DNA from 4 places in the Thalassotalea sp. PS06 genome. Region 4 is predicted to be linked to each of the others. Evidence: predicted binding sites of a transcription regulator. Region 4 holds the regulator's gene; each other region holds the start of a gene.

Evidence for each region. The regulator sigma-54, encoded in region 4, starts transcription at its own class of promoters, with help from an activator protein. The targets are predictions, from matches to a motif close to GTTGGCACGNNNNTNGNNT.
Region 1: a site for sigma-54 is predicted at 2,274-2,292, ahead of FNC98_RS01500 (ANTAR domain-containing response regulator). Genes of this name have one in related genera too.
Region 2: a site for sigma-54 is predicted at 6,014-6,032, ahead of FNC98_RS10385 (DUF3192 domain-containing protein). Genes of this name have one in related genera too.
Region 3: a site for sigma-54 is predicted at 5,194-5,212, ahead of FNC98_RS04155 (PEP-CTERM sorting domain-containing protein). Genes of this name have one in related genera too.

The regions. Positions count from the first base shown of each region.
Region 1 is NZ_CP041638.1:329,569-337,403, reverse strand. Features, by position in the region: gene FNC98_RS01505 (CmpA/NrtA family ABC transporter substrate-binding protein) at 524-1,588, opposite strand; gene FNC98_RS01500 (ANTAR domain-containing response regulator) at 1,581-2,198, opposite strand; gene FNC98_RS01495 (alginate export family protein) at 2,428-3,663, opposite strand; gene thpR (RNA 2',3'-cyclic phosphodiesterase) at 3,822-4,418, shown strand; gene FNC98_RS01485 (hypothetical protein) at 4,515-5,432, shown strand; gene FNC98_RS17040 (KTSC domain-containing protein) at 5,461-5,697, opposite strand; gene pepB (aminopeptidase PepB) at 5,961-7,250, opposite strand; gene sfsA (DNA/RNA nuclease SfsA) at 7,406-7,835, shown strand, end outside.
Region 2 is NZ_CP041638.1:2,338,245-2,346,079, forward strand. Features, by position in the region: gene FNC98_RS10350 (TonB-dependent receptor domain-containing protein) at 1-1,430, shown strand, start outside; gene FNC98_RS10355 (methyltransferase family protein) at 1,548-2,006, opposite strand; gene FNC98_RS10360 (formyl transferase) at 2,008-2,838, opposite strand; gene FNC98_RS10365 (sulfotransferase domain-containing protein) at 2,968-3,828, shown strand; gene FNC98_RS10370 (DUF962 domain-containing protein) at 3,954-4,268, opposite strand; gene FNC98_RS10375 (GNAT family N-acetyltransferase) at 4,286-4,927, opposite strand; gene FNC98_RS10380 (DUF2789 domain-containing protein) at 5,207-5,437, shown strand; gene FNC98_RS10385 (DUF3192 domain-containing protein) at 5,473-5,847, opposite strand; gene FNC98_RS10390 (hypothetical protein) at 6,169-6,495, shown strand; gene syd (SecY-interacting protein) at 6,488-7,060, opposite strand; gene queF (NADPH-dependent 7-cyano-7-deazaguanine reductase QueF) at 7,176-7,835, shown strand, end outside.
Region 3 is NZ_CP041638.1:950,502-958,336, reverse strand. Features, by position in the region: gene FNC98_RS04180 (ABC transporter substrate-binding protein) at 1-664, shown strand, start outside; gene FNC98_RS04175 (ABC transporter permease) at 661-1,692, shown strand; gene FNC98_RS04170 (ABC transporter permease subunit) at 1,679-2,572, shown strand; gene FNC98_RS04165 (oligopeptide/dipeptide ABC transporter ATP-binding protein) at 2,572-3,561, shown strand; gene FNC98_RS04160 (ATP-binding cassette domain-containing protein) at 3,561-4,340, shown strand; gene FNC98_RS04155 (PEP-CTERM sorting domain-containing protein) at 4,504-5,151, opposite strand; gene FNC98_RS04150 (PEP-CTERM sorting domain-containing protein) at 5,904-6,563, opposite strand; gene FNC98_RS04145 (hypothetical protein) at 7,044-7,427, shown strand; gene FNC98_RS04140 (RnfH family protein) at 7,493-7,835, opposite strand, start outside.
Region 4 is NZ_CP041638.1:552,337-560,171, reverse strand. Features, by position in the region: gene FNC98_RS02440 (calcium/sodium antiporter) at 105-1,082, shown strand; gene FNC98_RS02435 (KpsF/GutQ family sugar-phosphate isomerase) at 1,107-2,081, shown strand; gene kdsC (3-deoxy-manno-octulosonate-8-phosphatase KdsC) at 2,084-2,644, shown strand; gene lptC (LPS export ABC transporter periplasmic protein LptC) at 2,641-3,201, shown strand; gene lptA (lipopolysaccharide transport periplasmic protein LptA) at 3,167-3,784, shown strand; gene lptB (LPS export ABC transporter ATP-binding protein) at 3,786-4,514, shown strand; gene FNC98_RS02410 (RNA polymerase factor sigma-54) at 4,567-6,036, shown strand; gene hpf (ribosome hibernation promoting factor) at 6,066-6,353, shown strand; gene ptsN (PTS IIA-like nitrogen regulatory protein PtsN) at 6,366-6,821, shown strand; gene rapZ (RNase adapter RapZ) at 6,832-7,680, shown strand; gene FNC98_RS02390 (HPr family phosphocarrier protein) at 7,677-7,835, shown strand, end outside.

The sequences.
Region 1 (7,835 bases), 220 kb from region 4:
GATGCCAAACTAATGAAAGACTACGCCGTTGCAGTTCTATTAGTTGATTAATTTTTAGTGTGCCGTTTTCCGGCCAATGCCTCTTGGGGCGATTAAAGGTACGCTGTTGCACCTGAATTTAATAATGCATATAGAATGCCAAGATTATAAAACCCTTATTTTTATTGGGCTGGGAGATAAAACCCTAATTTCATTAGAGTAAATACTCCCGGTTTTGCATCCTTAGAGTGCAAGAACTTTAACGATCTTGGTGCAAATTATACCAATTCCACTAAGTTTGTGTACAACTCAGAGTTAGGGCCGAGGTTCAGTTACAACATAGATTTTATTGATATAGTCATTCTATATTAATGAAATATAGGGCCGTAAATGGGCCTCTCACTAACTCCCTACGGGTGAGTTTTAAAGGCGTTTATCCCGCGTTACTGATTTTGACAATGGAATAACCATTCTCTGCAATCAAAGCCTTGTCTAAAAGCCTTTAAATTCTCACTGAGTGAGCAATAATTTAATGGGATTGGTATTATTCAAAATATTGCTGGAATAAATCCGGACGGTAGATATGTGGCAGTTGTGCGGCGGCTTGTTCGGGATCGGCTAAATGCCCGGCTTTTTGCATCGCTTCAAGCAACCAACGGCCATCTTCAATATTCGGACAATTCAATTGCAATGACTCGGAATCGGCGAACTGGTTATAGGTGTCGATTTGCCGGGGCGGCAAGTCCTTAAAAGTCAGGCAACTACCTAACAAGGATGGCGCAATAATATTCAAATCCATGTTCAGATACTGAGACTGACTCAGAATCTGCGCCGCTTCAAAGCGATTGGGAATGGATTCAAGCCAGTGACATGCCTCATTTAATGCCTGTACTAGCGCTTTACAGGTTTGCGGATTTTGCAGCTGCCAACTGGCAAGCATGCCAAGTACTTTCTCTGGAAAATCCACCCAGATATCTGACGACGTCACACCGGTAAAACCAAGATGGGCACGAACGGCAAACGCATTCCAGGGGCCACCGACACAAAAACCATCAATGTGGCCAAGTTTCAGTGCCGTGGTCATGTTACCCGGAGGAATGATCAGAATTTCAATCTGTTCAAGGTCAATTCCCGCATTGGTAAGCCAGTCGAGTAATTGATAGTAATGACAACTGTAAGGAAAAACCGTCGCCAGTTTCAATTTCTCGCCCTGCTGTTGTTTCAATGCCACCAAAGGCTTTATTGCTTCAGCATTAACGGGCTGACCTTCCGGTAATTGATGTTCACCAAGCAAAGGGTACCATTTTTTCCCTAAGGTAATGGCATTACCATTACGGCTTAATACGAGCGGGGTGATCATCGGAATTCGCTGACCATCAACCCCCAGGCTGCTGGCAATTGGCATAGGTGCCAGCATCTGTGCGGCATCGAGTAAACCAGTACAGATTTTATCGCGCATCGTCGCCCAGGAGTTTTGTTTTTCCAAAGTGACATCGAGGCCGTACTTTTCAAAAAAACCAAACTCTTTCGCAACCACCAAAGGCGCACTATCGGTAAGCGGCATAAAACCTAAGGTTAATGCCTGCTTTTCTAATAAGGTATTAACCATGATTGCCCCCCAACATTGTCGCTAACGACAAGATATTTTTTGCGACATCTTCCATCTTCTGACTATTATCCATCGCGATTTTACGAATGTGATGATAGGCCTGCTTTTCAGAGCAGTGTTTGTTTTCCATCAGCCATATTTTGGCTTGTTCAATAACCTTTTGGCTGGATAGTTTTTGCTTAGTATCGGCCAGTTCCTGTTTTAAGTTCTGATGCTCCTGAAAACGCGCCAACGCCACTTCAATGATCGAACGAACTCTGCTAGTGGCGACATCACCAGTTATGTAAGCACTAACACCAGCTTTCACGAGCTCCTGAATAATCTCACTATCCTGATCTTCTGAAAACATGACTACGGGTTTAGGAGCGGCGGTATTAAGGACATTGAGGCTATCGAGCATATCGCGATCCGGAGACTCGATATCGATGATGATGATATCGGGTTTTGACTCTTTCACTCGGTGCAATAGCGACATTCCTGAACTGGAAGCCCATTCAATCTGATAGTACTCACTGTCCAGGGCTTCGGACAAAATATGAGTCTTGTGGCTGTTGTAATCCACCAATAACAACTTAAGCAGGGGCTGGGTATCTGAATTAGAAATACTCATCGGCACAATTATTGTTTCTTTTGACGTTTTATGTCGGACGCATGGCAATGTTGCGTCCGGAGAATGAAATTAGACCTTCAATAATTGTGCCAGAATCTACATGCCCACTAAACATGGGATGTGGCGGAATGCCGGGTAGAAATCATTTAAATCTGAGTTAAGTTAAAGCAAAGTTGCGCCAAAATGGCGCATCCTATGAGTCGGTAATAGAAAGTGATTACGATTTCAATTAAAACGTCGCACCAACCCACACCCACAATTTGTCGGTATCGACTTTTTCCGCGGCGAAATCTCCTCGCTCATAATTGGCATATTTTACCCCGGCAGAAAAATGGTCGCCGAACCCATGGGTATACTGGGCATTGTATTCCTTGCCGAAATCATCAATTAACGGCGCTGAATCATCGGCTTCAAAATCGTGATATCCGACACTCCATTTTCCTGAGAAAATGCTGCCGCCTAATGTCGCATACCAATCATTTAAGCCCTGTGCCGGGGTTGCCAGAAACTGATCGGTGAAACCATTAAATTTATGCAGGGTTGCTAAAGGTGTGGCAAAACCAACCTGACCATCATCACTGCCTAAGGATTCATAGCCCAACATAAAAGTCAATGCACTGAAGTTAATGCCAGCTTCTAACAGATAATAATGAGGTTCGAATTCACCAGCTTCGGTATCTAATGTCTGCTCGGCGTATTCAGCGTTCAACAGCCATTGCTGTCCAAGCGCCTGTAGCTGGCCCTGATAACGAATACCATAGGTGTCGTTGTCATTGCGGATACCTTCATCCTCTTCCAGCATATACGCATAGCCGATTAAGGTACCCAGACCGGTATCCCAGGCCAGGTTTAGCAGATGATCTTTACTATCAAGATCCTGCTCATCGGCAAATATGCGATTACGTTTATCGATATAGATGTAGTTAACGGTGAGAGCGTCAAAAAGCGTCCAGGCAACGCTGAAGGCATCAAAGGTCTGTTTGTCCTGGCGCCAGCCAACGCTACCAACGAATCGTTCATTATCGAGATTGATTACCTGGCGACCCAATTTTGCCGCTAGATTTTTAGTTTTAAATTGCAGATACCCTTGGTCGAACTCAGTGGTTTCCGGGTCGGCGATTACAGAATACCCGGGGTTCATCCCTAAGGTATCGTTGTAATTATCAATACCAAAAACTGGGCGAGAATCCTCCCCCTCTACATAGATAGAAAAGCCGAGAATTTGTGGCGTGCGCAATCCAATTGTGGTTCTCAGTGTCAGGGCTTCCGCATCTTTTAATGGGTTATCCTGATCAACCGCTTCGTAACGCAAACGAAAATCCGCCATGAAAAAGTCAGTTTCCTCTTCTTCGGCGATTGCTACCGGAACAAGGCCAAAGCTTGAAACGCACAGGGATGAAAATAATAGCGAACGCACAGAAAGCTGAGTATCGGGAGATGTTTTAATGGGGTTTTCCGGATTCATAACAACGACCACCTTTGATTTGTGCTTATGCCGGCAAGCTGTACCAGCCAGGCGAAAAATCCTGATACAAGTATTGTTCATGATGAAATAAAGACAAGAAAAGGCATTAACCCGAAAGGTTTTTCGACCTTTGGCCGAGAATTTATTAGTCTTGAAATATGAACACCAGTAACCAATCGAAAGTAGAAGCAGCCAAGTTACAGAGCAAACGGATATTCTTTGCCCTGGCTTTGACGGCTCGGGAAAAAGAGAGCATTGCCGACTGGCGATCGCAACATTTAACTGATCTAAAAAAGCCGGTGGCGAAGAACAACTTTCATCTTACCTTACGTTATATTGGCAACTGCCAAATGGGTGACATCACCAATCTAAAACAAGCTGCAACTAAGATTACCTGTCCCGAGTTCAAGTTTTCACTAGACACACTTGGCCATTTTAAAAAACCAAGGGTGCTGTATTTAGGCGTAAATCAGGTGCCAAACCGGCTACTGCATCTGGCCAAATCCGTGAATGCGATGGTTGACGATACCTTGAAGTTCAAAAGCAACTCAGCTACTGATCGATTTACTCCTCATGTCACCATTGCCCGCAAAGTCTCTGCTGCAATTAATGTTTCAGACCTATTCGACAATAAGTTCGACATTAAGATAGAGGCAAGGAAATTTGCCCTGTTTGAGTCAGTGTCGACAGTGAACGGTGTAGTCTACACTGAATTGATGTCCTGGCCTTTGAGCGAGTTATATCAATCAAACTAATTTTGCGCACAACTCAGAGTTAGCAATAATTTAATGTGATTGGTATAAGAGCAAGGTAGAATCCATGGCTAGTTTTTTCCGTTTCGAGAATGATTAATGTCCTTGTATTTACAATTATTTTTGGGTGCTATTCGTCCACGCAGTTTCTTTCTTCCCTGTAGCGCAATTATTCTTGGATGCGGCATGGCCGCCTACGAAGGCATTGTCGATGGCGGACTGTTCGCCGGATTGTTATTTATCACGATGTTGGGACAAGTGGTCGTAAACCTTGCCAGTGATTATCAAAGGGCATTTATCATTCACGCCAGTAAGCGCAACGACGGGGCTATCAATAAACATCAGCAACTTCAGGGAACCATGCTAAGGTTGATCCTTGGCCTGTTTGTTATCTTCTGTATCGCACTAGGCGGGCTCTCCTTCGCCAGCACCTCGGTCGCTCCCGTGAGTATGACTCTGATGGTCGTCTGTTGTTTGCTTATGCTGTCGGTACTTCGCCATAAAACTCGTCGTGGTTTACCCACCGATCGATTCGGCCAAATTGCGTCCCTATCAGTCATGGCCTTACTCAGTGGCGCACTACCGTTTCTAATTAGTCATTACCTGCACACCGCAAACCTGCAGGCAATCGATATTCTTATAGCCGTTGCCACCAGTTGTCTGGCATTAATGACCTGGTTTAGCGAGCAAATCATGCTGCGTTTATCTAGCCATGAAAATATGCAGATAAGTGCTGATGATTCACCGTTAGTGCAATCGCCTCCGGCGATTGGCAACCTGCTAAATGCACAAACCATTGTGCTTGTATTGGCAGTCGTCACCACACTTTCGTTGATTTTTGCCGAGCAACTGCCGTTGTTATCCCTGGCGTTTATCTTTGCCCTGCCCTCATTGGCGGCAACCATTATCACCACCAGGCATCTTCCTGATTTTGACACGGCGCAAAGCCAGATGACCAAAACCGGTATCGCCAGTTTCTCTTATTGGGTGTTATTTACGGTGGGATTGATGTGGTAGATTGAAAATATGTCTACTTTGGTAGCCCCTAACTTTCTGGAATACCACCTTCTCTGCAATCATATCTTCCCCGAATGTACGCAGAATAATATTGTCCTTTAGAAGAGGATGCTATCCAATCTCGATAAGTTGAACTGGGCACTCGGCAATATTGATAGTAAGTGTTTTGAAGTAAAACGAGTAAATACATTTCTTCTTCCAAATAACAAATTCTATGTACGAAAGAGCTTTGTGTATGCGAACAAGAGAAATTGTTTAAGTTCACATCCCCTCGGTATTTAACCGATACTGTTTCAGCTCTGCAATAAGAAAGACAAAGCACTGACAAAAAGACCACGCCAACAAGTTTCGACACCTTAAATCGCCGACTTTCACTAATCGAATTCAACTCCAAGCTGTTACCAATTTTTATATTGTTTCTACTTCACGCCAACGACTAATTTAAGCACATAAGGGAAATAGTATGCGAATAAGAGCAGAAAACAGTCAAACCGAAGCGTTCAACTGCCTGCTTTAGAGTTTACCTAATTATAGAATCAAGCCAGTGATCGTCGCGATACCGCTACCGGTTGCGCCAGCCGCCCACATGCTATTGCCATGCTCGTTATAACAAGCGGATAAGTCAATGTGTAACCAACCCTTGCCTTCTGGATTAACGAAACGAGCTAAGAAACCAGCAGCGTTACTGGCACCACCCATGCCTCCGCCTTTTTGTGTGGTCGAGTTAGCAGTATCGGCAAATGCTGACGGACATTTCCCTTGGTGAAATGCTTCTAACGGTAGTGGCCAGGCAGGATCGTTAACCTTATCGGCCACCGATAATGCATTCATCGCTAATGATTTATCCATAGAAAACATAGCATTGTATTCACCACCAGTGGCGAGCATTGCCGCACCGGTTAAGGTAGCGGAATCGATGATCATCTCAGGATTATTTTCGCTAGCAGCAATCAAACCATCGGCAAGCACCAGGCGACCTTCGGCATCGGTATTCGCAATCTCAACAGTTGTGCCGTTTTTATAGGTTAGGATATCGCCAAGCTTATAGGCGTGATCACTCACCATATTTTCGGCACAACAAAGGATTAATTTAACCCGCTTATCCAACCCCCATTGGATCGCTAATGCTAATGCTGCAGCAGCAGTTGCTGCACCGCCCATATCGCACTTCATAGAGAACATACCAGCACTTGGTTTAATGGAATAGCCACCGCTATCAAAGGTAATCCCTTTACCCACTAAAACCGCATAAACCGGGGCATTATCATCGCCACCAGGGTTATAATCCACGGTTAACATTGCTGGTGGATTGACACTACCTTTACCGACATTATAGGTACCGGTCCAGCCCTGCTTTTCCAATTCTTCACCGATAACCGTTTCAATGCTGATTGCATCGGGTGCCAGCGCTTTTAAGTATTCGGCGGCCTGGTCGGCTAACGAAACCGGCACTAGCTGCGATGGTGTTTGGTTAATCAAATCTCGAGCCCAGGCGTATGTTGCCTGTTTTTGCTCAAGACGAGTCACTAATGCGCTATCACCACAATAACGTACTGACTGCAATTTACCGACTTTGCTAAATCCCTGGGTAAACGCCCATTGAGCATTTTCGCTCCAGTTGTCGCCTTGCAATTGTGCAACTTCAACGCCAAGGCCTTCGATTTTTCTGCCTGCCTGCTGGATGGCACGAAGGTTAAGATTCCCGGTATCTGTAACGCGAATAAAAATCACGTCATCTTTGATCACAACAGAGTTACCCTGCTGCCAACCGGAAAAATCTTTCGATTGCGATAATTCAATAACCGCGGTATCACTCATAGTCATTTCCAAATATCAAAAAAGTTTCAATTCATTCGTTCCTCTCATTATAGAGTTTGCCATACCCCCTCTGGCAAGTAATCTCGTATCTATCTTGCTATCAAGATGTTAAATTTACGCAACACTTCAATCTCCTGAACACGACGTCACTAACAATGCAGTATCCAAAGCCTCTAGAATCCGCCACCTTAATCAAGCGTTATAAACGCTTTCTCGCCGATATAGAACTGAACGATGGTAGCCTTATTACCATACATTGCCCGAATACCGGGGCAATGACCGGGTGTGCTGAACCGGGATTTACGGTGTGGTATTCAACATCAGAAAGTAAAACCCGGAAATACCCTCATACCTTTGAATTAGCTCAAAATAATCTCGGTCACTGGGTAGGTGTGAATACCTCGCTTGCTAACAAACTTGTGGTTGAGGCCATTAAAAACGGGGTTATTGATGAACTAAGTGGTTATCAGAACTGTCAAACTGAGGTAAGGTATGGAGAAGAGCGGTCACGGATTGATGTAATGTTAACTAGTCCAGACCGGTCTGATTGTTACGTTGAAATTAAATCAACGACCTTGCTTATCG
Region 2 (7,835 bases), 1.8 Mb from region 4:
CCGAGATGTTGGCACAAGCTATCGGTACTGGCTTAGTAAGCCCATTCTTATTACCAGGCGAATCGCAAACTCCCGAAGGTATGGCAGCAATTGAAGCCGCATCTGCTCGGGGCGTAGTGCTGTTCGGTGGTGAAACCGTAATGACTCAGTTTGATGCGTCAATTACCGGTGACACGGGTTTTGAACTTGGTTTAGGTGGTGATTCCATTTATGTTGCTGCCGGTGTTGATATCCGCCGTGAAGAATATAAATTCAACGGTGATCGCCGTACGGCAGAAACTCGCCCAGACATTTATGGCGCGCCTTTTGATGATGCCAACGCGTTAGATAACGTGCATCGCACCATCCAGGCGGTATTTGTCGAAGCCTTGATCCCGGTTGTTGAATCATTTGAATTGAACCTGGCGTTACGTCACGATGATTACTCAGGTTTTGGTGGTACAACGAATCCTAAATACGGTTTCACCTGGAAGCCACACGATAGCGTGTTATTCCGTGGTGCCTACAGCACAGGTTTCCGAGTACCTTCCTTTAACCAGCTGTTCAATGGTATCACTGAAGAGCCGTATACAGGTCTCGACTTTGCTGACCCGGCAGTGTGTCCAGGTGGTATCGTCGACATTGATGATCCAAACTGTCAGCCGATTCAACCTACCATCCTATTTGGTGGTAAGCCAGATCTAGGTCCGGAAGAATCCGAGCAAAGCAGCTTAGGTTTTGTCTGGGCACCTACCGATGAGTTCAGCATGAACGTCGACTGGTGGGAAATCATCATCGAAGGTACCATCCAGGTTCCTGGTCGCGATGATTTGGTTGAAAACTATGATGTATTCACCGACAACTTCATTCGTGATAGCTCTGGAGAGTTAGTATCAATTGACCAACGTTATGTAAATGCCGGTGAGCGTAATACCAGCGGTGTTGAAGTTGGTGCTAAGTACACTGCTGATATCGGCCCTGGTGAGCTTTCTGTTAACTTCAACGGAAGTTACCTGATTGAAGATAAGAAGAAACTGCTAGATAACGCACCGTTTAGTGACAATCTGGTAGGTACTCATTCTCGTGGTAACATCCCGCTTCGCTGGAAACACACCTTGGCGTTCAACTACACCATTGAAGATTTCACCGTAAACTTAACTCAGGTATTCCGTGACAGTTACGAAGATGAAGTACCACCGGGTATTGAATCTGGTGAAATCGATCCGCCAAACTGGGATCCGGAAGTTGATAGTTACACGGTATATAACACCAGTGTTCAGTACACAGGTTGGGACAACATCGGTATCACCTTTGGTATTAAGAACATTCTTGACGAAGAGCCACCATTTACGGCTCACCAGAATGACTTCTCGCCAGGTGCAGCCTTTGACCCGCGTGTAGCAGACCCTCGTGGCCGGGCTTACACACTTCATGCAACCTACACTTTCTAATGTGTTGAGTTGAATAAAAAGCGGCTTATCTAAGCCGCTTTTTTATGTCTGACTTACCAGCATCGGAAAATCGACATCAAGGTCTGGAAGCGCCCTGCTTCTGCGTTTAATCAACCATCAAATCCAGCGCCTGACACTGGCCTTATAGTCGACATAGTCCCGCTTAAACTTTCCTTCCAATAAACGCTCCTCTGGCTTAATTTGCCACTGCGTCAGGTAAACCATAAAAACCGGAACCAAGATTGCGGTGTATATCGAAAAAAGCAATAAGCTCCAACCAGTTAATATCAGACTAAAGCCCAGATACATAGGGTTGCGGGAATATTTGTATATACCACTAACCACAAGTGTTGACGTTTGTTCAGGAAACCTGGGATCAACGGTGGTGTGCTGGCGACGAAATCCCAGAACCCCAAACCCGATAACCACAAACCCCAGGGTGACAGCGATAAACGCCACAATGTTTTGAGGAGTAAAACCCAGTTGCGGATATGCCGGATTGCGCAATACCCAACCGAGGCCAATAAAACCAAGCAATAACAGCAAGGGAGGTATTTTCAATTCTAATGACCGCATATTAGTTGGCCTCCTTATCGGCAATGGTAACCTGGTAATACCTCGACAGAAACTCTGCCAATTCATGGTGATCGTAGATTTTAAGTCCCCTGTCATCAAAATCTTTCAACGCCGAAGCGTCGGGAAAGCCAAAATAATTCCCCTCCCCTGACTGAACCATTTTTGGCAGCGGTGATTTTTCTATTAAGGCGTTTATATAATTTAAAATTTGCTCAGGCGCACTTTGATAAAGATGAAGGACGTGCCACAGATAAGATTTTTCGGGGTCAATATCCAGAGTCGCGGTAGAAATAATTCTGCCGGTATCAATGCCAGCGTCATCAATGGTGTGCAAGGTTGTGCCAATGGTTTTTTCTTCATTGAGCATTGCCCAGAACGTCGCCATGACGCCACGATATTGAGGCAATAACCCAGAGTGTAAATTTATTACCCCATATTTTGGGATCTGAATCGCCTCTGACTGTAATATCCTGCCAAAGCGAATACTGATAATCAGGTCCGGGTGAGAATTGGCCAAAGTTTCAAGGCCAGCTGGGCTATTAATATGATTGAGAAAGGTAATAGGTCCACTGGTATGCTGCTCCAGATGCACAAAGCCTTTGAAGCCAGTATGCCGGGACAGTTGGCTATCAAGAGCCTTTTCATCAATAAGCGGCAGAACAATCGAAGATTCGAAGTGAGACAGTTCGCTTATTAGCCCTTGATGATCGTCGGCTTTACCTACCTGTTGGGACAAAAATACGGTCACATTATGTTGCTGTAATTGCGGCAATAACAGGTTTAACGCGAAGTTAGCGGGTAAATCACGGTTAGCTAAAATGGTTATATTCAAGTCGTCATTCCTTTTATGTCGCTCGCCGTGCACGTTATTCAACGAAAGCGCTACCGAGGCTGCATACTTAGCCAAATTTAAACTACACTGGAAACAAAGGGAATAATAATTAGAGCACAAGTAACAACCATGAACATAGAGCCAGCCATTGAGAGCAGGTTTGCCAGGCTGTTTAATCGCAAGCACAAACAAATACGATTCAAATATCGACTTCTAACGGCGCGACAACGTGTATTGCCAAACTTCCTTATCCTCGGGGCCAGATATTCGGGTACAGCCAGTCTGGTAAAGCTTATCAATCAACACCCTAAACTGCATGGTACGTTTCAATCACAAATCCATTATTTCGACGGTGGCCTAGCAAGAAACCGAGATAACTTCCTCAATGGTGAGTCATGGTACCGCGCCCATTTTCCCAAACGCAAAGAACTTGCGCCCGGCCATTTGGCATTCGAAGCGTCAACGTTTTACAGTTTTCATCCGTTAGCCGCAAAACGCTTACATGACCTGATCCCAGACGTAAAAATCATTTTTGTTCTGCGCGACCCGGTACAGCGTGCCATTCACCAATATAACGACGCAAAACGGCAGAATCATGAATATCTCCCAATGATCAATGCCTTGCAAATCGAAGAGAAACGTCTGGCCTGGACGATGAAAAATAAAGACTACAAAAGCGGGACTTTCCTTCACGCCACCTACAAATCTCGCGGTCACTATAAAGAACAAATCTCACGTTACATGGAATTATTTGGCCGTGACAAAATCTTGCTAGTGGGCATTGAAGAGTTTTGCCAGAATCCGGAAAAAGTCTTTAGCGAAATCTATCAGTTCCTCGGGATTGATAATTTTGTCGTCGATACCAAAACCTTTAAGCTGCCTAAGTTCAAAGTTAACGACGCACCGGATGTTAACAACTATCTACAGGAATATTTCAACCACAGAAATCAGTCTTTTTACGAGTTTTCCGGAAAGGCATTTAATTGGTGATGAGGTATTGTTAAGAAAGCGCCGGCCAACGGCGCTAACAGCAAGCCGGGAAGCGAGCGTGGTACGCTTTTTTTCCCGAAAACCTGAAAAAGGCTGAATACCACTAGCAAGGTATTTGTTAGCAACTATCGATTGATTAACTTCTTTCGGGTTAAGAACTCTGCCAACATCACCCAATCACCGAGAAAGCTGTACCACGGATAAATGAAGGTTGCGGGTCTGTTTTTCTCAAAGAAAAAGTGACCCACCCAGGCAAAACCATAGCCAAGTACCGGTAGTGCAATCAAATACAGAGCCTTACCTGAGACAATGATGTAAATGACTAAAGCAATGACCAGAAGACTACCAATATAGTGTAGCGCCCGACACACGGGATCCTGGTGTTGCGATAAATAGAAAGGATAAAACTCTCGAAACGTCTGATATTTTTTCTCTGTCATCTTGTTCTACTTCTTGATTAACGTTTATTGCGGTAGTGAATCATTAAAGGACCGGTTACTTTACCAACGGTAACCTCCTTTACCACCTGATAATCACACTCTTTAAAAAATTCCCGGTATTTATCACTGGTAACATAAATCGCGACACCTTCACTTTCCGGACTGTCCTCCAGCACGGTATTGACCGCTGCCACCAGATAGTGACCGAACCCATGTTGCTGATGCAATGGATGGATGGCGATAAACGATAACATATGGAACTGCTCTAGCGGTACAGAATCGACGATGATTTGCTCTTTTTCAATCATTTGCCGGGTATTGAAATAGCCTGCGCTTAGCATCATTTTTAATCGCCAGTGCCAAAAACGATCACTGCCAAGACCTCGGCCCGGACTGTTGATACAAGCGACACCAACCAGAGCTTCACCCAGATATAATCCTAAAATCGGTTGTTTCGCTTGCCAGAATGCTGCCAATTCTTCACGAATTGCGGCCCTGAGACGTTGCTCATAACCACTGTCGTCGGCATCGAAGATATCCATAAAAATCGGATCATCCTGATAGGCCTGAAACAACAGCGAGGCGGCAACTTTTAACTCGCTCGCCGGCAAATAGGATGCTCGGATATCATTATCTGTGGCTACTTTTACGTCATTCATAACAGTTACACTCTTATATTACGGGCCCACCTAAGCATTTTCACTGACGTGTGAAGAGCAAGCAGGCCCTGGTATTTTCCCGGTGACTTGCTATCCACCTTATCAAGGAAAATTAAATATAGTCAAACCAACTGGTTACATTATGTACTCGATATTGCGGATTACCAATAACATTGGTTTATGCTGAGAACTAGCAAACTACCGTGCTTTTTGTTCCTGGAATTGGTGTAAGCCATCTATAATGAGTACTGTTCATTTCACAACGTCGCGAGGCTTAGGATGGATCTGTCGAATCACAATCTGCAGGGATTGTTTGCACAATTGGGCTTAGATAATCAGCCAGACAGCATTAACCAGTTTATTGAACAACACAAAGGACTGGCTTCGGAAATTCGATTAGAACAAGCGAATTTTTGGTCGCCTGCACAGGCTAGTTTTCTTGAGGAATCAATCAGCGAAGATTCCGATTGGTGTGAGATCGTCGATGTTTTAGACAGTATGCTGCGATAATAGTGCTCGCAATGCAGCGAGCACTGTTCAGATAGTTAAATTTGCGCTAGCGCTTTGTCACCCCAGCTTACCAGTACGTTTTCTTTGAAGATAAGAGGCGTGCACTCATCTTTGGTGGTCATGCTGTCGGCATGTTTGCGGTTAGTACGGTAGTAAAGTACCTGGATCTTCTCACCATTTTTTTCGTAAGTTTCATTGAAGTCCGGCACACCCATTTTCTTTTTCACGTCTGCAAAGCTCATCTCAGCTTCCAGCTCCGCTAGCTTTTTACGGTTTTCATAAGCCGTATCATGGCTAGAATGCATAGTGTTTGCATCCCATTCGCCTTTACCATCAACTGCAATTACGCAACCGGTTAATGTGGTTGCCAGTGGCGCCATAACTAATAATGCAACAAGCGTTTTCTTCATTGTTCTACCTTTCTAAATTAAAATGCAAGCTGTCTCGCTTACGTAAATTCCCTGTAGGCATAGAGCCAGAGCAGAATGTTCTGATCAATACCTGTCAAATGTATTATTCCAGCTATTTCACCCAATTTAAGGAAAATTGACCAGAATCAAATTACAAGTTTAGTGGTAGCAATTAACCTGCCAAAACAATAACTCGTTGATTTTTATCGAAAATAAATATTTCCATTAATTCTCGTCATGACATCGTTAGCGACTTTCGCTATTATTTAGCAAAATTTCCAATCTTTGTCGCAAATTTCAGCAATTAAGGTCAGTTTGCCAATGAGCCAGCAAGAAATCTATCAAATCGCCCATCAATTAAAACAACAAGGAAAAACCCCGAGTGTTGCATTAATCAAGAGTCAGTTATCCGTTTCGATGCCCCTTACCGCTATCATCAAAGGATTACAACAATGGCAGAAAAACCCGGCCCTTGGCGAAACCAAAGCAGAACAACCGGCGGAAACAGCAGCGCCGGCCGACACAAATGCATCGGCGGATATAGCAACCCTTAATCAGCAAGTAACCTCGTTACGGCAACAAGTCGCGACGATGAAAGTGGAAATAGATGAGCTGAAAAACATAATTGCCGAGCTGAAAGCTAAGTAGTTTGTTGTAAACGCAGGCTCAGGCTATCGAGAAATTCCGATAACGAGTCTGCAAGTTTTTTACTGCCTTTCAATCCAACGGGTTCCACCCAAACGCTGCCATCATCATTATCTATTACCAGGTTAATATCCTCTTCGTCAGTAATCGCGAAAAAGATACTGGTTGGTTGACGCAGGCGACGTTTCATTAGTACGTGGCCAATTATATTTTGTTGCAGGCGTTCAAAATCGTCTTCATTCCAGGCAAACAATAACGACAGTTTTCCATGTTCGCTCTCGGCCTCAATGCTGTCGCTATATGCCAATGCGAAATATTCCTTAATACTCGGGTGCAACTCCATATCCAGGGCTTTCTCAACGTTAGCAAAGGAAATCGGCTGCTCAACAATATGCGGCTGCCAACGCGTAAGCTGACCATCTTTAACCTGATCCATCTCGGCATCTGACGGCCATTGCTGGTCGTGTTCAACCTTAGGGAAATCGCCATGTGTATCCTGATACTGTTGGATAAATCGATTCAATAACTGCTGCAAACTGACTTGCGTTGGCGTAAATTCAATTGCCATCAATAAATTCTCATCTTGTTGGGGCTCTCAAGAGTATCGAAAGTACCTTCAGAGCTAAAAAATTGCTATGATTAGCGCCTATTATAGCGAGCAGTTGAGTGAAATTTAAAACCCTATGAGCAATTACCAGAACGCTGATGAATTAAAAGCCTTATTGCTGGGTAAGGAAACCGAATATAAAAGCGACTATGATGCGAGCCTTCTTCAAGGCGTACCACGAAGCTTAAATCGAGATTCACTAGCCATTGATCAGGTAAACCTGCCATTTCTGGGTGAAGACGTCTGGTATGGGTTTGAACTGTCCTGGCTAAACGCTAAAGGCTTACCCCAGGTCGCAGTTGCGGAATTTCGCTTTCCTTGTACCAGCACCAACATCGTCGAATCCAAATCCTTTAAGTTGTACTTAAATAGCTTTAATCAAACCCGTTTCTCAAGCTGGGATATGGTAAAAGAAAAGCTTGGTCAGGATCTTTCCCTTGTCTGTGATGGCCAGGCTATCGTAAACCTGTTTGACGTCGAGCATTGTCCGGCTTTGCAAATTGCCAGCCAGCAGAGCTATCAACGCATTGATGATCAGGATATTGAAATTACTAATTACCAGTTTGACCGTGAACTGCTCGAAGGCGCAGCAAACAAGGATGAGATCGTTTCAGAACAGTTGGTGAGCCATTTGTTAAAATCCAATTGCCTGATAACCAACCAACCGGACTGGGCAAGCCTGTATATCGACTATCGTGGCGGCAAAATTGATCAGCAAAAGTTATTGCGATACCTG
Region 3 (7,835 bases), 400 kb from region 4:
AATCAATGCCGTGTATTATGACCAGGCTGAGATTGCTCATTCACTCTTGCCTAGCGCTTCCTGGGCATATCAAAAACCCAGTGAACTATTACCCTACTCGCCCGAACAAGCCAGAGGACTGCTCGACGATGCCGGACTCAGCCAGGGCTTTACCCTGGATCTTTGGGCAATGCCGGTACAACGCGCCTATAACCCTAATGCCATGAAAATGGCAAAGCTTATCCGCTCAGATCTCGCGAAAGTCGGCATCAATGTCAATATCATTACTTATGAGTGGGCAACCTTTTTAAGAAAATTAGCCGATGGAGAACATCAATCGGTACTAATCGGCTGGGCCGCAGATCATCCCGATCCTGACAACTTCTTTTCGCCATTGTTGAGTTGCTCCAGTGCTCGCTCTGGTAGTAATCGTAGTTTTTGGTGTAACCAGGAATTTGATGAATTGCTTGCTAAAGCCCTGTTAACCCGAGATAACCGCAAACGTCGTCAGTTTTACTTACAGGCTCAGGAGTTGCTTGCTGAAGAGCTGCCGCTATTAACCATTGCCCATGCGAAAAGGGCACAGGCTAAAATTGAGACCGTACAAGGGAATATTCTGGCGCCATTTGGTGGCATCAGTTTTGCCGATGCCAGTAAGCAGCCAAAAGAAGGTGAAGAGCAATGATGAATTTTGCCCTGCGCCGCCTCAACCTGCTGTTTTTTACGTTGCTAATGCTAACCCTGGTAGCCTTTAGCCTGAACTACTTCTTCCCGGGTTCGCCGATCGTTAACATCACCGGTCTGGTCAATGCCAACGAAGCACAACTTGCGGAATATGAGCAGGTTTATCGCATGGACCAATCGGTATTCTTTCAGTACCTTGCGTACTTAAGAGAGCTGTTCAACGGAAATCTGGGCGTTTCCATGTCCACCCAAAACCCGATTAGCTCGGAACTAGTTACCTATTTACCCGCCACCATTGAACTGAGCCTGGCGGCATTGTTTCTGGCCATGTTGTTCGGTATACCGCTAGGGTTTATCGCCGCTATTTTCCATAATAAACTTGCGGACAAAAGCATTCTGGTTCTGGCGATGGTCGGTTATTCACTACCGGTATTCTGGCTGTCTCTGATCCTAATTCTGGTATTTTCGATTATCCTGCCCTGGTTTCCATCATCAGGCCAACTCAATCTGCTATTTGAAATTGAACAGGTTACCGGCTTTAAAATTATCGATATCCTAATCAGCGATTCCCCGTATCGCTGGCAGGCATTTTCAGATGCCCTGCAACACCTGGTGCTGCCAGCCATCGCCGTTGCGGTAGCTCCCATGACCATCTTTATTCGCCTGTCGCGTACCTCAATGCTGGAGGTATTGGATTCAAATTACATCAAAGCGGCAAAAGCCAAAGGCTTATCCACCACAAAAATCATTTATCATCACGGAATTCGTAATGCCTTAGTAAAAATTATTCGTGATATGGGATTACAGTTCGCTAACTTAATGACATTAGCGATGATTGCCGAGGTTATTTTTGACTGGCAAGGGGCTGGCAGTTGGTTAATCGACAGTATTTTCCAGCGGGATTATACCGCTATCCAGGGAGGCTTAATCGCGCTCGCCAGTTTCACTTTCTTTATCAATATCCTTGCCGACTTTATTTATGCCGGCTTAAATCCAGTAGAAAGGTATACCCGCCATGGCACGCGATAAGATTTATCTCGAAGAAGAGTTTCCGTCGCCAATCAAGCAACTCTGGCTGACCTTTAAATCTACGCCCGTAGCTATTTGGGCTTTAGGGTGCTATGTGCTGTTAGTATTGTTAGCAATATTCGGCACCTTTATTACCCCGCATTCAGCGATGGAAAACAATCTCGATATGCTGTTAATGCCACCGGCCTGGAATGAAAATGGCGATATCAGTTATTTGCTTGGCACCGATGATTTGGGACGTGACATGTTGTCTCGCCTGGTGCAAGGTACCGCGCTAACCTTCGGATTGAGTATCATCGTCGTTATTCTGGCTTTGGTAATTGGGGTGGTTATTGGTTCCATATCCGCCCTAACCCGTGGTCTCAAAGCGAGCCTTCTTACTCATTTTCTTGATGTTGTGTTATCCATGCCATCATTACTGCTGGCAATTATTATCGTCGCCATTCTTGGGCCTGGATTAACCAACGTGCTCTGGGCAATTGGACTGGTGTTAATTCCGCAATTTATTCACATTACCCGCAATGCGATCAAGGAAGAACAGCAAAAAGGCTATGTACTAATCCCCATTTTGGATGGTGCATCAGAGCTGAGGGTATTAGTCACATCCATATACCCGAATATTATTGACAAAATTATTATTCAGGCGACACTCGCCCAATCAGCAGCCATTCTCGATATTGCCGCGCTAGGCTTTTTAGGGCTTGGTGCTCCTGTTGCATTGCCTGAATGGGGCTCGATGCTAGCCAATAGCCTGGATCGATTTTATACCGCTCCCTGGACCACCTATTTACCGGGGCTGGCAATTTTAATCGCGGTAGTCGTAACCAACTTGGTTGGTGAAGGATTGCGCCATTCATTAAAGCTGCAAAAAGAGAACTAATGAACTTACTGGACATTAAAAACCTAAGTATCACCCTACAGAATGTCGCCGAACCGATTCAGGCGGTAGACCGGGTCAGTTTGTCACTAAAAGAAGGTGAGTTCAGAGGTTTGGTTGGCGAATCCGGCAGCGGTAAATCCCTCTTGGCTAAGGCGATCATGGGGGTATTAGATGACAAATGGAAAGTAGAAGCGGATCGTTTTCACTGGCAGGGGACCGATTTATTGAGGCTCAGCCTCGAAGAGCGCAAGAAAATTATCACCCGTGATATCGCAATAATTTTCCAGGAACCAATGAGTTGTCTGGATCCTACCAACACCATTGGCGAACAAATTGAAGAAGCAATAGATAGTAAGCAACTTTCAGGGTATTTCTGGCAAAAAGCGCAGCAACGCCGAATCGCAGCCATCAAGTTGTTACACAAGGTCGGCATTAAAAAACACACGCTGGTTGCAAAATCCTATCCTCACCAACTTACGACCACCCTTTGTCAGCGGGTAATGATCGCAATGGCACTAGCACGCCAGCCAAAACTGCTTATTGCCGATGAACCAACAGCATCTATGGAATCGGCGAATCAAGCGCAAATATTTCGCTTGTTAGCAAGCTTAAACCAGCTAAAAAACATGTCGGTTCTGCTAATTAGTCATGAGCTGGATAAAATCAGTCACTGGACAGACTATCTGACGGTGATGTATTCGGGACAGTTTGTAGAAGCCGGCACAACATCACAGATTTTCAGAACGCCATTCCATCCATATACCAAGGCATTGATCGCCAGTACGCCAAAACCGCAATTGCAGTGGCAAAAAAAGGCGCATCTGGAAACATTGCCGGGATCAATCCCGGTATTACAGCACTTACCGATTGGCTGTCGCTTGGGGCCAAGATGCCCAAATGCCCGAAAAAAGTGTGTAACGGCACCGCAGATTCGTTCTTTTCATGGTCACCAGGTTAGTTGCCATTTTTCTCACAAGGATGATTATTAATGCCAAGCCTGATTGAAGTTAACAACCTTAGTAAACGCTACAAGGTAAATACAACCTGGTGGAAAAAAGAGTGGAATACGGTTTTAAAGCCGTTGTCCTTTAAGCTTGAAGCGAAAGAAACACTCGCGGTTATCGGCGGTATAGCCTCAGGAAAATCGGTATTGGCCAAACTTTTGGTCGGTGCTGCCCGCCCCACAACCGGCGAAATCACCTTAAATGGCCAACATTTACAAACCGGTAATTTTAAGCAACGTTGTCAGCATGTAAGAATGATATTTCAGGATGCTGGCAATACCTTAAACCCCAGCCTGACCATCAAACAGCAACTGGAAGAACCTTTGTTGTTAAATACCCGCATGGATCCTCAGGAGCGAACATTACATATTCGCCAGACTTTGCAAAAAGTTGGAATGCTTGCCGATCATATGCATTTCTACCCGCACATGTTCTCAGGTGGTCAAAAGCAACGAATCTCCCTTGCCAGAGCCATAATTCTTGAGCCACAGCTGGTAATACTCGATGAGGCACTTGCCGCCTTAGATCTTTCCCTAAGGGCGCAGATGATGAATTTGCTGCTCGATTTGCAGGAACAGATGGGACTGGCCTATCTGCTGATTTCGCACGATTTGGATATCGTCGAACACTTGAGCGATAAAATCATTGTGTTACGAGATGGCGAAGTGGTTGAATCCGGTGCAACCGAGCAAGTTTTAAAAAACCCACGTGACAAATACACGAAAAAGCTGATCATGAGCCAGAGAAAGCGCCCCGCTGTGTAGACCAACCAACAAAAAAGCGAAGCTAATGCTTCGCTTTTTTAACCTTTCACAATCATCAAAAACAATACCAATCCTGCAAGGTGCTTTCATTCTCTTTTCAAGAGGTGTTTGGGTGTCAATGTAAATTGACTACAACCTAAAATGGTATTCCTTTTAAAGACTCTTACTTAAATTTTTTGCGAGACACAACTAAGCCAATTAATGCCAAAGACATCAATAAAATGTTAGTTGGCTCTGGGATACCCTGAGGTGGTAAGCTGCCATCATCAAACCAGATAGAAGACAGATAAATCTCACCCGCAGTAACCACTAAAGAGAATGATTCACTTGGTTCACTCCAGGTATAAACTGGCGAATCATTGGTTGGCATAAACTCACCACCATCACTCATTGAAACCACGGTTCCTTCCATAATGCCGCCTTCAAAATCATGGCCAATGACCAAAATTGAGAAGCCTTCTGGAAGGAAAGCAACACCGTCTAATGCAAATTCAAAGATGAAACCTTCACCAACGTTAGCGTTATCGCTTGGATCGGCGACACAACCTTCTAGGGTGTCACAAATACCAAGGCCTGCGCCTTCATCTAGGTAGTGATAGTTTTCTTCAGGAGTTGCAGTAATGGTTACGGTTAGACCTTCGGCAAAAGCGCTTAGATCAAACGTTGCGGGGTTATCAGGGATAACAGTATCCCCAAGTTCATTAGCAAGGTCGGTAAAATCAATTAACTTAACGAGTTCAGCGTTGGCTGCGCCGCTAATTGATAATATCGCCGCTAAAGCAGTGGCTTTTAACACATTCAGGATTTTCATTAAAAATTACCTCCAAACGTCGAATGAAATCCGATGTAGAAGGAGCAAGTAACAGGCCAACCTGACACTTTTTTTATTTTACTATTGATTTCATAAACATAGCTAAACCCATTGATTTTAATGGGCCGAGACACAGCAGACGGTGTAAAAAATAGCGACATTGAGAGATACGCATAAAGTCGATATCTCTTTCAAAATTGAGATGACTTAGCAGCTTTGCCGACGTTTTTGTAAGTAACAACGCCTGTACCGGAGGATTAGTAAAGGGATTTACGATATTTCGATATATCAGGGATGACAATATATCGACAAGATACAAGGACGTATTGAATGTCGAAATATCATGGATGGCAATATTTCGACGAAGTAAATGGACTTACTGAATGTCGAAATATCAGGGATGACAATATTTCGACGATGTAAAGGGACTTACTGAATGTCGAAATATCATGGATGACAATATTTCGACGATGTAAAGGGACTTACTGAATGTCGAAATATCATGGATGACAATATTTCGACGATGTAAAGGGACTTACTGAATGTCGAAATATCATGGATGACAATATTTCGACGATGTAAAGGGACTTACTGAATGTCGAAATATCATGGATGACAATATTTCGACGATGTAAAGGGACTTACTGAATGTCGAAATATCATGGATGACAATATTTCGACCAAGCACATCCATGTGCAAAAAAAAGTCAGCATAAATGCTGACTTTTTTAACATTGAGCACAGCTCAATAATTAGCGAAGAAGCTTACGACGTGATGCCACAAGTCCTAGTAAGCCTAACGCCATTAATGCAAGGTTAGCTGGCTCTGGAATGCCTTGCGGTGGCAAGCTACCATCGTCAATCCAAATAGAGCCGAGATAAATTTCCCCGGTTGATACTTCAAACGAGAACGTATCTCCACCTTCAGCGTAGGTATAGACAGGCATATCATTGGTTGGTGAGAACGTCATACCGTCACTCATCATAACCATAGTGCCTTCCATAATGCCGCCTTCGTTTTCATGGCCAACAACCAGAATTGAGAAGTCTTCGACACCCAAAGCAACACCATCGAGCATAAACTCAAAGATAAAGCCTTCACCTACGTTTGCATTGTCTTCCGGATCTTTCGCACAACCTTCCTCAAATGGACAAACCCCTAAACCGGAGCCTTTATCCAGATAATGGAATACACCTTCACCAGAACCATCTTTTGTCGCGGTAATGGTTACGTCAAACCCACTAATACCAAGTAAATCTTCAAACGTGAATGGATTTGGAACATTACCTTCACCGATAACATCAGCCAATTCACCAAAGTCCAACAACTTGACCAATGCTGCATTAGCAACGGAGCTGAAGGACAGCACACTTGCCAATGTTACAACTTTTACCAAATTAAGCAGTTTCATTTAATAAAACCTCCGCAATACAAATGAAGTGCAGGCAGGGAACTGCAATCTTCACGCCATTTATGAAATCTTTCGTATTTCCTACGAAAAAACAGGTAGATAAACAAAGGGAGTTAGATGATTCGAGAAGCAGCATCAAGCAAGGTGTAAAAAATTCCTACAAAAACTTCTTTGAAAATAGAGGAATCATCATAAAAGTTTCATTTGCACTGACTACTCAAGCGCCATAAAATAGCGTCAGGATTTTAGAGGCTATCAACTTTCAAGCAGCAATTTGTAACCTATTATGTCGTTTAACCTGCGATAAAGTGGGTTCACCTTATACGATTGGTATTCTCTGAAATTATTTCATACCTTATTATGGCGAATTAGCTATATGACAATAAGATCAACTGGAACAAGTTCAGTAGTACAGGAAAGGGCAGTCAAACAGCTAATAGCGTTGTTAACTTACGGCAAGACTTCCAACGAGGGGGAAGCATGAAAAGGACACAAAACGCGATCTCGTTAACGTTAGCATCCTTGCTAACGTTTTCTGTTTCAACATCGGTGTTCGGTGTTGAAGATTCGAAAGTGCATTTTACCAAAGACATGCACGTAAACATCACCACAGTAACTGGTAACCATTTCACTGCTTACGATGCCTTGATTAATAAGCCATTGGTACAATTAATTGAAGTGCCAAGCTACCGCGTCGTTAGCCAAAGTGCGAGCAAGCCTAACAGTTTTTTTGAAACGGCAATGAAAGCCCAGGATCGGGTGCAATACTTTTTTGCTCTGGTTGAGGAAACATTCAACGGTAAATCTCACGAAGACGATGAACAGTGTCAGTCTTCGAAACTGGCCAAACTTTTCTCTTTCTAAACACTACCCAAAAACTTAGAAAAATTCAGCTGCACATCTTCGCTCAATGTGAAGATGCGCCTCTCTTAAGACTTTCCGCCGCGCAGCGGATTAACTCTGCCACCGGTCACCTTGTCGGCACGACCTTCTTCCTTGGCCTTTTCAGCTCGGCGTTTGCGAACCTCTTTCGGATCGGCAATGAGTGGGCGATAAATTTCAATACGGTCACCATCTTCGAGAATATCGGTCAATTTAGCCGCCTTGTTCCAAACCCCTACCTTATTCTTTTGCAGATCAATTTGTGGATACTGTTCCAAAATACCTGAACACTTAATTGCCTGCTCTATGCTGGAGTTTTCATCCACATGCAATGAAAGCAGGGTCTGTTTATCCGGTAAGGCATACACAACTTCAATTAATAATTGTTCA
Region 4 (7,835 bases):
TACATTTTGTCGTTCTGATATGATTTTTGTGAATTTTACCCGGTTTATGCTTTTCATTTTGATGCTGACAAGCGACAATTTAGACAGCGAATATGGAGTACTGAATGTTCACAGAAATACTAATATTAATTATCTCACTGGCTATTCTGGTCTGGAGTGCTGATAAGTTTGTCTATGGCGCAGCTTCGGTCGCCAGAAATTTAGGAATCGCGCCGATGATTATCGGCTTAACCATTGTGGCAATGGGCTCTTCCGCTCCGGAAATGGTTGTAGCGGCAACGGCAGCCCTGCAGGGAGCACCGGATACCGCAATAGGTAACGCCATTGGTTCGAATATTACCAATATCGCATTGGTATTGGGTATAACCGCAATATGTAAACCTCTTCTGGTTTCTTCTTCAACCCTAAAACGAGAAATCCCGCTCCTACTTATCGTTACCTTTTTCGCCAGCGTGATGCTTTATAACCTTTATTTCAGTTTTGCTGAGGGTCTGGCACTATTGATAGGGTTCATTCTGTTTATCACCGTGTTGGTAATCATTTCCTTGCGTCAGAGCAAAGAAGAGCGAGACAAAGATCCAATGCTAGCTGACGCAGTTTCGGAAATACCCGAAGACGTTGGCACGATGGCAGCTTTGTTCTGGCTTATCCTTGGGATGACATTGCTCCCCTTGAGCGCAAACTTTCTGGTAGATTCGGCCACTAGTATCGCCAAGGATTTTGGCGTTAGTGATTTGGTCATCGGCTTGACCATCATCGCTATTGGCACCAGTTTGCCTGAATTAGCGGCTAGTGTCGTCAGTATCATCAAGAAAGAGGATGACCTGGCACTAGGCAATATCATTGGTTCAAATATCTTTAATATTCTCGCCGTACTGGCAATTCCTGGACTCCTCTCACCAGGTGATGTAGATCCACAGGTTGCCAGTCGCGATGTACCTTATATGATGGGGCTTACCCTACTTTTATTCTTCCTTTGTTTCAGTTTAAAGGGTAAATTTGTTATTCGACGCATTGAAGGCGGTATACTAGTTGCCGCGTTTATATTCTATCAATATCTGATTTTTTCCCAGATGGCATAGATAATGGCCGAATAAGGAATCCATATGACGTCTAATAACGAATTTATTGAGCTCGCAAAGCAGGTCATTGCCATAGAGCAAGAGGCCGTTGCTAACCTGGATCAATACATTGACGAGCGTTTCGCCAATGCCTGCCAGTTGATTTTTAAAACCCGCGGGCGGGTTATCGTTATTGGCATGGGTAAATCCGGGCACATTGGTGGCAAAATTGCCGCGACGTTGGCGAGCACAGGCACTCCGGCATTTTTTGTACACCCGGGTGAAGCCAGTCATGGTGACCTGGGGATGATAACCAGTGACGACGTGGTGTTGGCGATCTCCAATTCTGGGCGCACTAATGAAGTGCTGGCAATAATGCCGGTATTAAAACGTATTGGCTGTAATATCATTGCCATGACGTCTAATCCTTCGTCAACTTTGGCAACCCTTGCAGACGAGCATATCTGTATCAGCGTACCTAAAGAAGCTTGTCCGCTCGGATTGGCGCCGACTTCGAGTACCACGGCGACATTAGTAATGGGCGATGCTATAGCGGTAGCACTATTAAATGCTAAAGGATTCAGCGCTGACGATTTCGCCTTATCCCACCCAGGTGGCAGTTTAGGGAAACGGTTATTATTACGCTTAATCGATATCATGCATACCAAAGAGCGGTTACCGGTTGTTCGAGAACAAGCAAGTATCAAGGAAGCATTATTGGAAATGTCAGAAAAAGGTCTGGGCATGACCGCGATAATAAATTCCGAAGGGGTTCTGGTTGGTTTATTTACAGATGGTGATTTGCGGCGTATTCTCGAAACCGATGTAAACATCCATTCCGATACCATCGTTGAGGTAATGACTAAAAATCCAATTGTTGCTAAACAGGATATGCTTGCCGCTCAGGCGTTGAAAATGATGGAAGATAAAAGAATCAATGGCTTAATCATTGTCGATGAGCAACAGCGTCCAACAGGTGCAATGAACATGCACGATATTTTAAAAGCAGGAGTTTTGTAAACATGGCTGGATCGCAAACCGATACCTTATATGGACCGGTTGAAAGCAGAATTTTAAAGATTGCCAGTAAGATCAAATTGCTGGTGTGCGATGTAGACGGCGTTTTTTCCGATGGACGCATTTATTTAGGTAATGACGGCGAAGAACTGAAATGCTTCAATACCAAAGACGGGTTTGGTATCAAAGCATTGCAAAAAGCCGGGGTTGAAGTTGCTATAATCACTGGACGAACTTCAAATATCGTAACCAATCGTATGACCAACTTGGGCGTAAAACATCTGGTACAGGGAGAAGAAGATAAGCTTCCGGCGATGAAGAAAATTATGGAAACCTGTAAGGTATCCATGGATCAAGTCGCATACATCGGTGATGATGTTCCAGATATGCCTTGCATTATCGAAGCGGCGCTAGGCGTTGCGGTTAGCGATGCCCACCCACTGGTGAGTCAGCACGCTAACTACATCACCTTTTTAAATGGTGGGTGCGGCGCTGTCCGCGAGCTTTGTGATTTAATCATCCAGGCAAAAGGGGTAAGTGCTTCGGTGATAGGAAAAAGTCAATGACCCGTACACACGCCATTTCAACATTAATTTTCGTGATCGCCCTGGGTATTTACGGATATATGCAATGGCAAAACGCCAATATGCTTGATGCTCTATTGGCAACTGATGAAGAAAAGCCCGATTTTATCGCTAATGATTTACAGACCAGTAAGTTTGATAGTGATGGTAACCTGAGTCATACCATTTATGCGGAGCAAATGAGTCATTACGCCAACAGCGAAGAGACTTTGTTTAAGCATCCTTCTTATACCTTATATCCAAATGATGGCACGACACCTTGGAATATTTCTGCAATTGAAGGTAAGTTAATCTCCAATCAGGAATTGCTGCTTCAACGCCGGGTCAGAGCGGTTGCCGACCAGGGTGACAACTTTATTTCAGAAATCCACTCAAAAGCGTTACAGTTAGATTTAATTAACAATACTATTAGCTCGGATCAGACCATCATGATCAAAGGTCGTGATTTTACTATGTATGGGTCCGGACTGTTCGTCGATATCGACACGACAAAGATGACAATAAATGAACATGTACAAACCATCTACAAGAATCAATAAACCACTTTGGTCCCTGTTATTATCCCTTGTTGTGCTGATGCCTTCAGCACACGGTGCGCAATCCGACTTTGAACAGGAAGTGGTAATTCAGGCCAAACGTCAGGCCAGCGATTTGAAGAATAAAATCGCTAGGTACCTCGATGATGTAAAAATAACCCAGGGTAGCCTTACCATTACCGCTGACGTTGTTCAGGTTGTCAACGACCCGAAAACGCAGAATAAAAGTTATCAGGCCAAGGGTGAACCAACCCGCTTTAGTCAGCGTCTGGATGACGGCAAACTGATCGAAATCGAAGCGGAGGAAATTACCTATACACCCAGCACCAATACCCTGGTTATCAAAGGTAATGCTAAAGTGAGCCAGGAAGGCAGCATGGTTCAAGGTGACATCATTACCTACAACATGGTGACAGAACAACTCACAGCAGAAAGTCTTGATGATACGGTGACCACCATTTTGCAACCAGAGAAAAAGGACGAGCCGCAAAAGTCAGGTAGCGAACAACAACCTGAAGATGAACAGCAACAGCCAGAGCAGAACGAAGAACAACAGCAGAACACTGAGTCAGGTGAGGAGCAATAGCGTGGCAAATCGTTTAGAAGCCCGTCACCTGGCAAAATCCTATAAAAATCGTCAGGTGGTTAAAGATGTGAGCCTCGCGGTGAGTGCCGGCCAGGTGGTTGGATTGCTTGGTCCAAATGGTGCCGGAAAAACAACGTCGTTCTATATGATTGTAGGTCTGGTTCCCAGTGATTCCGGTTCCGTTACTCTCGATGAGGAAGACCTGACACTTTTGCCGATGCATGAAAGAGCGCGGCAAGGTATAGGTTACCTGCCCCAGGAAGCATCAATTTTTCGCAAACTCTCGGTGCGCGACAACATCATGGCAATATTACAGACTCGAAAAGATTTAGATAATGATGGTCGTGAAGAAAAACTGGAAAGCCTGGTTGAAGAGTTTAATATAGGTCATATTATTGATAATACAGGGCAAAGTTTGTCTGGCGGGGAACGTAGACGCGTAGAAATTGCGCGAGCTTTAGCGGCTGACCCGCACTTTATTCTCCTGGACGAACCCTTTGCGGGTGTCGACCCTATCTCCGTTAGCGATATCAAGAAAATTATTCTGCACTTAAAGCAACGCGGTATTGGTGTACTCATTACTGACCATAACGTCCGTGAAACTCTCGATGTTTGCGAACATGCTTATATTGTTAGTCGCGGCGAATTGATCGCCGAAGGAAACGCCGAACAAGTATTGAGTAACCAGCAAGTACGCGATGTCTATCTAGGTGAGAAATTCACGCTATAGTTAAATACGGAAGACATAAATTTTGATTATTGGAAGAAGTAAGTAGACTCAGATGAGACCCAGTCTCCAGCTCCGAATGGGGCAACACTTAACCATGACGCCGCAGTTGCAGCAAGCGATCAAGTTGCTGCAACTATCGACGCTTGACCTGCAACAGGAAATCCAGGAAGCCCTGGATAGCAACCCGTTGCTGGAAGTCGACGAATCAAGCCTGAATGCTGACAGTGACAATTCTGAAACAAATAATCTTGACTCGCTTGAAGCAAGCAGTAACGTCAATGGCGAAGGCGACGAAATCTCTACCAGTGATGCCCTGAAAACCGACAATATCCCTGAAGAATTACCTACCGATTCACAATGGGAAGATTCTTATAGTGCCTCGGTTTCGTCCGCAAGTTCCCAGCCTGCAGATGACAGTTACGTTTTTCAGGGTGAGACCAAAGATTCAATTCAAGACCACCTGCTGTGGCAAATGGAACTAACCCCATTTTCTGAAACCGATAAATCCATCGCCATTGCCATCATTGATGCCATTGACGATAAAGGTTATTTGACCATCAGCAGTGAAGATGTATTAGAAAGCCTGGGCAATGATGAGGTCGAGCTTGATGAAGTTGAGGCGGTACTTAAACGTATCAATATGTTTGATCCTATCGGTGTTGGGGCTCGCTCAATTGCAGAGTGCCTGATTATCCAGTTGAATCAATTTGCCAAAGATACCCCTTATCTGGAAGAAGCGAAAATGCTAATCGATAAGTATATCGATTTATTGGCGATACGCGATTTTCGACAAATCATGCGCAAAACCAAGCTCAAAGAGCCACAACTCAAAGAGACCATGCGTCTAATCCATTCTTTAAACCCGCGGCCGGGTGATGTCATTAATGAAAGTGACGACCAATATGTTATCCCAGATGTTAGCGTGTTTAAAAAAGGTGGCCGCTGGGTGGTAGAGCTAAACGCTGACAGTGCGCCAAAACTGGCAATCAATAACCAATATGCAGCCCTTGCCCGCTCAACATCTTCCAGTGATAGTCAATTTATTCGTTCTCATTTACAAGAAGCGAAATGGTTCATCAAAAGCCTGGAATCACGTAATGATACCTTGCTGAAAGTCTCCAATTGTATCGTTCAGCAACAACAGGCATTTTTTGAATATGGTCCAGAGGCCATGCGCCCTATGGTCCTGAATGACATCGCCGAAGCCGTTGATATGCACGAATCAACCATTTCCCGGGTTACCACTCAAAAATACATGCACACCCCACGGGGCATTTTCGAATTAAAATATTTCTTCTCCAGCCATGTCAGTACTGAAAATGGCGGCGAATGTTCATCCACTGCGATCAGGGCACTGATTAAAAAAATGGTGGATGCAGAAATACCAAGTAAGCCACTAAGCGATAGTAAAATTGCCGACCTTCTTGCCGATCAAGGCATTAATGTCGCCCGTCGAACTATTGCTAAATATCGGGAATCCTTGGCAATCCCGCCCTCAAATCAGAGGAAGAGCTTACTTTAACAGCCAAAACCGTTCTGAGGAGCCGAAAAATGCAAATTAATTTGTCAGGTCACCATGTTGAGATTACGGACTCTTTAAAAGGATTTGTGGATAGTAAATTTGAAAAGCTAGAGCGACATTTTGACCACATAAATAATGTCTATGTGGTACTGACCGTCGAAAAACTCCAGCAAATTGCCGAAGCCACCGTCAATGTAAATGGTGGCGAAATCCACGCTTCCTCAGAACATCAGGATATGTATGCCGCGATAGATAGCTTAATCGACAAACTCGATCGGCAAGTGATTAAACACAAAGAAAAAATATCGAAACATTAACTATATAACCCAATGAAATTAGAACAATTATTATCCCCGGACTGTACTGTGTGTGCAGTACCGGGAACCAGTAAAAAGGGTGTGCTACAACAAATTAGTCGAATCGCGGCAAATGCGTTTAAAAATGCCACGGAAAAAGAATTATTAAACGCCTTGGTTGCCCGGGAAAAGCTGTCCAGTACAGGTATTGGTAAAGGTATCGCAATTCCCCATGGGCGCTTACAGCAGCATCAGCAAATCATTGCCGTTTTAGTGACGACCGAAAAACCGGTTTCGTTTGATGCAATTGACGACCAACCTGTAGATATTTTCTTTGCGCTTTTCGTTCCCGAAGACCATTGCCAGCAACATTTGCAAACCCTGGCAGCCATTGCTGCTTTTCTTGGGGATAAAAGCAATGCTAAGCGCTTGCGTCGGTGTAAAAGCTCCGAGCAATTATTTAAGATAGCCACGGGTCAGGAAGACTAAGGAAGCTTCAATGAAATTGCTAATCGTCAGTGGCCGTTCAGGTTCAGGTAAGTCCGTTGCATTGCGAGTACTTGAAGATCTTGGTTATTACTGTGTCGATAATATACCGGTAAACCTGTTACCGGCATTAACCCATACGGTAATCAACGATTACGATAAAGTAGCGGTGTCTCTCGATGTGCGTAACTTACCAAGTAACCCAGAAGACGCCCGGGAAATTATCAATTACCTGCCAAATACCGTTGAACTCAACGTCCTTTATCTCGACGCCGATGATGATGAATTGATTCGCCGCTATAGCGAAACCCGCCGCCTACATCCATTGATCAAGAAAGATATGGCTCTTGATCAGGCGATTGAAATGGAGAAAACCCTTCTCGAACCTGTCGCCGAACGCACCGATCTGTATATTGATACCTCAATGCTTACCCCCCATCAACTTGCAGATATTGTTCGCGAGCGGGTGCTTGGTTCAAAGACCGGAAATATGGTTATTGTCTTTGAATCCTTTGGTTTTAAAAACGGTGTACCTAATGATGCCGATTTTGTCTTCGATGGGCGATTCCTGCCTAACCCATTTTGGGAACAAGACCTCAAGCATAAAACCGGCGCAGATCAGGAAGTAAAAGATTTCTTTGCCAGTCAACCGATCGTCACCAAGTTCATATGGCAAATCAATAGTTTCCTGATGACCTGGTTACCGCATCTGGAGCGTAACAACCGCAGTTACCTCACTATTGCCATCGGTTGTACCGGTGGACAGCATCGCAGTGTTTATATTGCCGAAACCCTCGCCAAGCATTTTGATAAGCAGGAAAATGATGTGCAAATACGGCACCGGGATCTCAATGAAAAATGAGTAAATATCAGCAGAAAGTCACCATAGTTAACAAGCTGGGTTTACATGCAAGGGCAGCAACGAAGCTAGCTAAACTCACCCAAAAGTTTAGCGCTGCGATTACCTTACAACTCGGTGATAAACACGCTCAGGCCGACTCGATAATGGCGTTAATG